DNA from 3 places in the Verrucosispora sp. FIM060022 genome. Region 1 is predicted to be linked to each of the others. Evidence: riboswitches for the same ligand, from Rfam matches in the RefSeq annotation. Region 1 holds a riboswitch; each other region holds the start of a gene.
The links. A riboswitch is a leader RNA that binds a small molecule or an ion and turns the genes downstream of it on or off. The one in region 1 is predicted to bind cyclic di-AMP.

Region 1 (2,195 bases):
CGTCACGCTGGAACTGTCCAACGTGGCGAACCTGCCGATCACCCTCTGGCCCGGCATGAAGATCGGTCAGCTCTGCATCTTCCGGCTCTCCTCGCCGGCCGAGCACCCGTACGGATCGGCCGTCTACGGCTCCCGCTACCAGGGGCAGCGCGGGCCGACGCCGAGCCGGGCCTGGCAGAACTGGCGCACCTGGCCGACCCGCTGACCACGCCAACGCCAGGCCCACGCCTCCGGCAGGACCACGCCAACGCTAGGCCCAAGCTCAGTCAGGACCACACTCAGCCGGGTCGGCCGAAGCTGTGGATGGGGCTGGTGTCCATCCGTTTCATCTTCACCGGCTGACCGGCGCGGGAGGCGTGCACCACCCAGCCGTCACCCACGTACATGCCGACGTGGTGCAGATCGCGGTAGTAGAAGACCAGGTCACCCGGGCGTAGGGCGCTGCGGCTGACCGACGCGGTGACCTGACGCTGCCGGGCCGCGTTGTGCGGTAGCGCCACCCCGGCCCGCGCCCAGGCGGCCAGCATCAGACCCGAGCAGTCGTACGCGTGGGGTCCCTCGGCCCCCCACACGTACGGCTTGCCGATCTGGGCGCACGCGAACTTCACCGCCACCCCCGCCGGCCCGCCCGGATAGCCGGCCGGGCAGGGCGCCGGGCGCAGCGGGCCGCCGCCTCCATTGCCGTACGCCCGCAGCCGGAGCCGCTGCAACCGGTCGATCTCGGCGTCGATCTGGCGGCGCTTCTGCGCGAGCTCGGCCTCGGTACGGGCCAACTGGTCGATGGTGCGCTCCAGCCCGGCCTTGGCGGTGGTGAGTTCGTCGCGCAGTTCGCTCGCCTCGCGTACGTCCTGTTGCTGGAAGTGGGCGTAGCGGTCGAGCAGGCCGATCTGCTCCACGACCTCGCCGGGCGACCTGCTGTCCAGCAGGGCGTTGACGGCACCGACCGTGCCGCCCTTGTACGCCCGTGCCGCCAGCGCGCCGACCCGGGTCATCGCCGCGTCGACCTGCTGCTCAAGCGGTGCGATCCGAGCGGCCAGGGCGTCGGCCTCCCGGCGCTTGCCGGCGAGATCCTGCCGGGTGGCGTTGTGGCGTTCGATGAGTGGTTCGAGCCGGTTCCAGTCCGCGTCGATCTGGCGCTCGATGGCGTCGACCGTCGGCTCGGCGTGGGCCGCCGTCGCGCCGCCGGTCAGCATGACGGCGGTCGCGGACAGGGCGGCGAGTGCGGTGGTGCAGCGGTACCAGCGGGATCGCGGCGCAGCCGTCGTCGGGCCGGGCGTCGCCGGCCGTGCTGACGGTGGCCGCGGGGCATGGTGTGCCACCGGGCTCCGTACTCCTTCTTCCCGTACCGCCTACCGGGTTAGCTGACGGGTTCGGGCGGGAAGGGAGCGCCCTACCGCGGTGATCGCGGATTCACCCCGGGAACCTGGATCCCCGGCTCGCGCAAGCGACTCGGCGGTGTCGGACCGTTACCGCCCCTGGTGGACGGAACTGCCATCGGACCCGACGATTGCCCAGCGTAGGGACGATCCCCGTCGATACGCAACACATCCACACCATCACTCACGGTGCACAAATCCGACAACGAACAGGGCCCCCGGTCGCTTGACCGAGGGCCCTGGTGATGTTCCTGTCTGCTCGCTCAGCCGGGTCGGCGGAAGCCGGCGATCGGCATCGTGGTGATCGGGGAGACGTTCACCGGTTTGCCCGCTCTGGGTGCGTGCACCATCAGATTGTTGCCCAGATAGAGGCCGACGTGACTCAGGTCACTGCGGAAGAAGACCAGATCGCCGGGGCGGGCCTCAGACCTGGAAATGGCCTTGCCCTCGTTCCACTGCGCACCGGTGAAGTGCGTCAGGTAGATGCCGGCGGCCTTGTACGCGTACTGGGTCAGCCCGGAGCAGTCGAACGAGTTCGGGCCGGTGGCACCCCAGACGTACGGCTTGCCGACCTGGGCGCAGGCCACCTTGATGGCGGTGCGGGCCGCCGCGCTGACCACCCCGTTGATGGTCGGGCAGTTGGTGGTCTTGACCGTGGTCACCGGCAGCGACCGCTCAAGTTGCTTGATCTTGGCGTCGATCTGCTTCTTCTTCGCCGCGAGCTGCTTTTCCTTCGCCTCCTGGTCGGCGATCAGCGCGTCGAGCTTGGCCTTCTGCGTGTCGTACTTCTTGCGGACCTTCATCACGCTCTCGAGCTGC
Region 2 (2,195 bases), on a different contig from region 1:
CGCGTTGCGCCCCTTCGTGGCGAAATGTCCACTTCCGTCTTAGACGGTAACCAAGGTGGCGGAACCGCGCGCGTCGACCGGCGGGGAGTGTGGGCGTTTCGCGGGCACGATGCGACGCCGCCGGGCGGAAGTCCCACCCGGCGGCGTCGTGTGAACAGGTCAGTACACCGACAGGTGCACGTGGTTGGTGTGGTCGCTGGACGGGTCGCCGCGACCGCCGCTGTAGGACTTCCAGCCGCTGCTGGGCAGCCAGATCTGCTTGTACCAGATCACGTAGAGCACGGCGAGCCGGTCGGCGTTGTTGACGAAGTACGCCGCCAGGTTGTTGCCGTACGTCCGGTCGCCGCCCGTGGCGACCCCACCGAAGCCGTTCTTCTGCGCGGCGAAGTCGCAGGCCCGACCCTTGGGGTGCTCGCCCGAGCCGCCCGAGCGGTAGCAGGAGACGTACCGGGTGAAGCCGGCCGCCTTGGCCTGGTTGAGCGCGTGCAGCGTGCGCGGGGTGATGCAGCCGTTCGCCGGGGTCGGGTCGTTGACACTGCACGACTCCGAGGGCCACGAGCCGTCCGAGTTGCGGGGCGCGGGCTTGGCCGTCGGGCTGGAACCGCCACCACGGCTCGGGGTGCGGGCGGCGCGTTCGGCGGCCTGGGCGCGTTCGGCCGCCTCCGCCCGCTCGTTGGCCACGGTCAGCGCCCGCTCGGCCTGGTCCTTGCGCTTGGCCATCACCGCGACCTGCTTGCGCTGCTCCTGGACCTCCACGTCCAGCGCCTGTTTGGTCCTGCTGACCTCGTCGCGGGTGGCCCGCAGCTCACCCAGGGCGCGCTCCTCGTTCGCGGCCACCGCGTCCAGCGCCGCCGCCCGGTCCATGAAGCCGGCCGGAGAGCCGCTGTTGAGCAGCGCTGACGCCGCACCGAGCCGGCCGCTGCGGTACGCCTGTGCGGCGATCTCGGCGACCTTGGCACCGCGTTCGGTGAGTTGGTTCTCGGTGGTGGTGAGCTGTGCGGCCAGTTGCTTCTGTCGCTTGACCGAATGGTCCAGCGCGGCCTTGGCGTCGAGGTAGCCCTTGCTGGCCGCCTCCAGTTGGGCGCGCAGCGCCGGGGTGCCCCCCTCGTCGCCGACGTCGGCGGGAGCCGCCGCCAGTAACCCGTGTGCCGCGGCCGGGCCGGGTACGAGCGCGACGCCTACGGCGAGAGCGAGCGCCGCGCAGATCAGGGCCGCCGTTCGGGCGGCCGGTTTCACGGTTGCCACTGCTGGCATGCACATGTCCTTCCGTCAGCCGCCGACCGGGTTAGCTGACGGGTTCGGGACGGAAGATCCCTACCGCGCGTGCGCGGATGCACCCCAGGAACATGGTTCCCCGGCTCGCCCCTGCGGGCGATTAGGCGGCGACCACCGCCGGCACCGGTGGGTGCCGCCTGGCGGAGGCCGGGTCCGAGCCTACCGGTGCTGCTGTGACCCGTGCAGCCGGTGTGACTCGTGGTGTTCGTCCGGTCACCAGGAAATCGGACGAAAGTATCATTTTTGGTAAATGGCGGTAGCTCGGTGTCAGGTGGCCACATCGACCGTGGTCAGCCGCTGGGTGGCCCGGGACAGCGCGACGTAGAGCGTACGCACACCGGAATCGGGCACCGCGCGGATCTCACTCGGCGCGACGAGCACCACCGCGTCGTACTCCATGCCCTTGGCCTCCAGGCTCGTCACCACCTGCAGGCGGTCGCCGCCGAGGCCATCGAGCCAGCCCGCCACCTCGTCGCGCCACGGCACCGGAGTGATCACCCCGACGGTGCCCTCGACCTCGCCGAGCAGGGTGCCCGCGGCCGACACCACGCTCGTCGTCAACTCGGCGGCCGGCACCACGAGTTGCACCGGGTCGACTCCGGTGGAGCGGACCGCCGTGGGCAGCGGAAGATCCGGGTACACCCGGCGGATCTCCTCGGCCGCCACCGCGAAGATCTCCGCCGAGTTGCGGTAGTTGGTGGTGAGGGTGAACCGGTGCCGCGGCCGCCGACCCAGGGCCTGCTCCCGAGCGCGATTCAGCTCCTGCGGATCTCCCGTCCAGGCGGTCTGCGCCGGGTCACCGACCACGGTCCACGAGGCCAACCGGCCCCGCCGGCCGATCATCCGCCACTGCATCGGCGAGACGTCCTGCGACTCGTCGACCACCACGTGGGCGTAGTCCCGGTAATCCTCCGGACGCT
Region 3 (2,195 bases), on a different contig from region 1:
CGACGGCCGGTGGCCCGTGCGGCACCGTCACGGTACGGGTACAGGACGGCCCGGACGCCGGCCAGCACGTGGACACCCCCATCCCGGCCGGGCCGGGCGCACCCTCGGTCAGCGTCGACGACGATGTCATCCTGGTCTCGTTGATCGACCCGGAGGACCCGGCGATCAGCACCTACAACATCGCCGAGCACCAGCGCGGTACGCCACTGATCTGGCTGGGGGTGCTCTTCGCCGCCGCCATCGTCGCCTTCGGACGACTGCGTGGGCTGGCCGCCCTGGCCGGCCTGGCGGCCAGCTTCGCCATCCTGCTCACCTTCGTGCTGCCCGGCATCAGCGCCGGTCAGCCGCCGCTGGTGGTCGCCATCGTCGGCGCCGCGTTGATCATGTTCGTGGTGCTGTACCTGACGCACGGGGTGTCCGCGCAGACCTCGGTCGCCGTACTCGGCACCCTCGGCGCGCTCGTACTCACCGGGTTGCTCGGCCTGGCCGCCACCAACGCCACCCACCTGACCGGCTTCGGCAGCGAGGACGCCACCACCCTGTCGATGTTCCGGGGCGACGTCGACCTGCACGGCCTGCTGCTGGCCGGCATCATCATCGGGTCACTGGGCGTCCTGGACGACGTCACGGTCACCCAGGCCGCAGCGGTCACCGAGTTGGCGCACGCCAACCCGAACATGTCCCGCCGCGAGTTGTACCGCTCGGCGACCCGGGTGGGCCGGGCGCACATCGCCTCGGTGGTGAACACCATCGTCCTGGCGTACGCCGGCGCGTCGCTGCCGCTGCTGCTCCTGCTCACCGCCGACTCCCGCGCGCTGGGTCAGATCGTGACAAGCGAGTTCCTCGCCCAGGAGATCGTCCGCAGCGTGGTGGCCACGCTCGGGCTGATCGCCGCCGTACCGCTGACCACCGCCCTGGCCACGGTGGTGACCACCGCCGGACGGCGCCGCACCGGGGCGAACGCGGCACCCGGAGCACCCGACGACGTGGCCGTCGCCCAGCCGCGACCGGCGACGGACCGGGCCGAGACGCTCCAGGCCCTCAGCACACCGCGTCCCCGTCACACGCCCCCCGCCACCCGTTCGGAGTGGCCCGAACCGGACAGGAGCACCGACACCCCATGGTGACACTCCTCAACGTGAGCACGCCGACCGAAAGGATCGACAAGCGTGTCACTCGTCACCCAGTGCGATTACGAAATGACACATCTTGCCGGGTTCGGCGCGTAGAGGACCAGACCGACCGTCGGGTAACCTCACTGCCGGTCACCGCCGAAGGCGCGCACCGGCGCCTGCGGTGCCACCGCCCAATCGCCACCAGGCGAGCCGGGAACCCAGGTACGTGGGGTGAATCCGCACCAGCGGTAGGGGCCACTTCCGTCCCGAACCCGTCAGCTAACCCGGTCGGCGGTCGATGGAAGGGAAGACAGTGACGGCACCCCTACGCCGCTGGTTGACGCCCGTGGTGGCCGTGTTCGCCGCGTTCGCCGTCTTCGCCGGCCCGCTGCCGGCGGCGGCTGCGCCGAAGCCCCCCAAACCGGCCGGCCATGACGACGACCCGCCGATGCTCAACGAGCTGATCGAGGCGACGAACCGGGACTACACCAAGGCCAAGTCCAAGCTGGAAAAGTCCAAGAAGAAGCAGCTCAAGCTCGCCGTCGAGGTCCGCCGCGCCGAGGCGGACCTGGACGCCCTCGCCCCACAGGTCGCCGAGATCGCCACCCAGTCGTACCGGACCGGCCGGGTGGGCGCGATCGCCATGCTGTTGCAGAGCAACGCCCCCGACTCGTTCATCCACCGCGCCGCCGCGCTCGACGAGTTGAACCTGGTCAACAGCAAGAAGCTGGGTGAGGTCAACGCGGTCAAGCGCCGCGCCGAGACGGCCAAACTGGCGCTCGACGCCGAGGTACGCGAGCAGCAGAAGCTGACCAACGACATGGCCCGCAAGAAGAGCGACGCGGAGAAGTCGCTCCGCCTGGTCGGTGGCGTCGGTCTCACCGGCGGCCTGGTGGCCGCCACCTCTCCGGTCGCCCGGCCCGGTCCCAACCGGGCAGCCGACGGCGGCTGGAAGCCCGAATCGTGCAACCAGAACGACCCGACCACGTCCGGCTGCATCACGGCGCGCACCCTGCACATGTACAAGGAGGTCAAGCGCGCCGGTTTCAACCGGTTCGTCGGCTGTTACCGACCGGGTGA

Region 2: another riboswitch for cyclic di-AMP. It lies ahead of EG812_RS24005 (coiled-coil domain-containing protein); the one in region 1 lies ahead of EG812_RS19490 (C40 family peptidase).
Region 3: another riboswitch for cyclic di-AMP. It lies ahead of EG812_RS13390 (coiled-coil domain-containing protein); the one in region 1 lies ahead of EG812_RS19490 (C40 family peptidase).

The regions. Positions count from the first base shown of each region.
Region 1 is NZ_RQIV01000007.1:91,613-93,807, forward strand. It holds gene dcd (dCTP deaminase) at 1-205, shown strand, start outside; gene EG812_RS19490 (C40 family peptidase) at 279-1,319, opposite strand; cyclic di-AMP (ydaO/yuaA leader) riboswitch at 1,332-1,465, opposite strand; gene EG812_RS19495 (C40 family peptidase) at 1,640-2,195, opposite strand, start outside.
Region 2 is NZ_RQIV01000010.1:170,639-172,833, forward strand. It holds gene EG812_RS24005 (coiled-coil domain-containing protein) at 160-1,254, opposite strand; cyclic di-AMP (ydaO/yuaA leader) riboswitch at 1,259-1,392, opposite strand; gene EG812_RS24010 (HelD family protein) at 1,543-2,195, opposite strand, start outside.
Region 3 is NZ_RQIV01000004.1:18,162-20,356, reverse strand. It holds gene EG812_RS13395 (YibE/F family protein) at 1-1,127, shown strand, start outside; cyclic di-AMP (ydaO/yuaA leader) riboswitch at 1,294-1,424, shown strand; gene EG812_RS13390 (coiled-coil domain-containing protein) at 1,429-2,195, shown strand, end outside.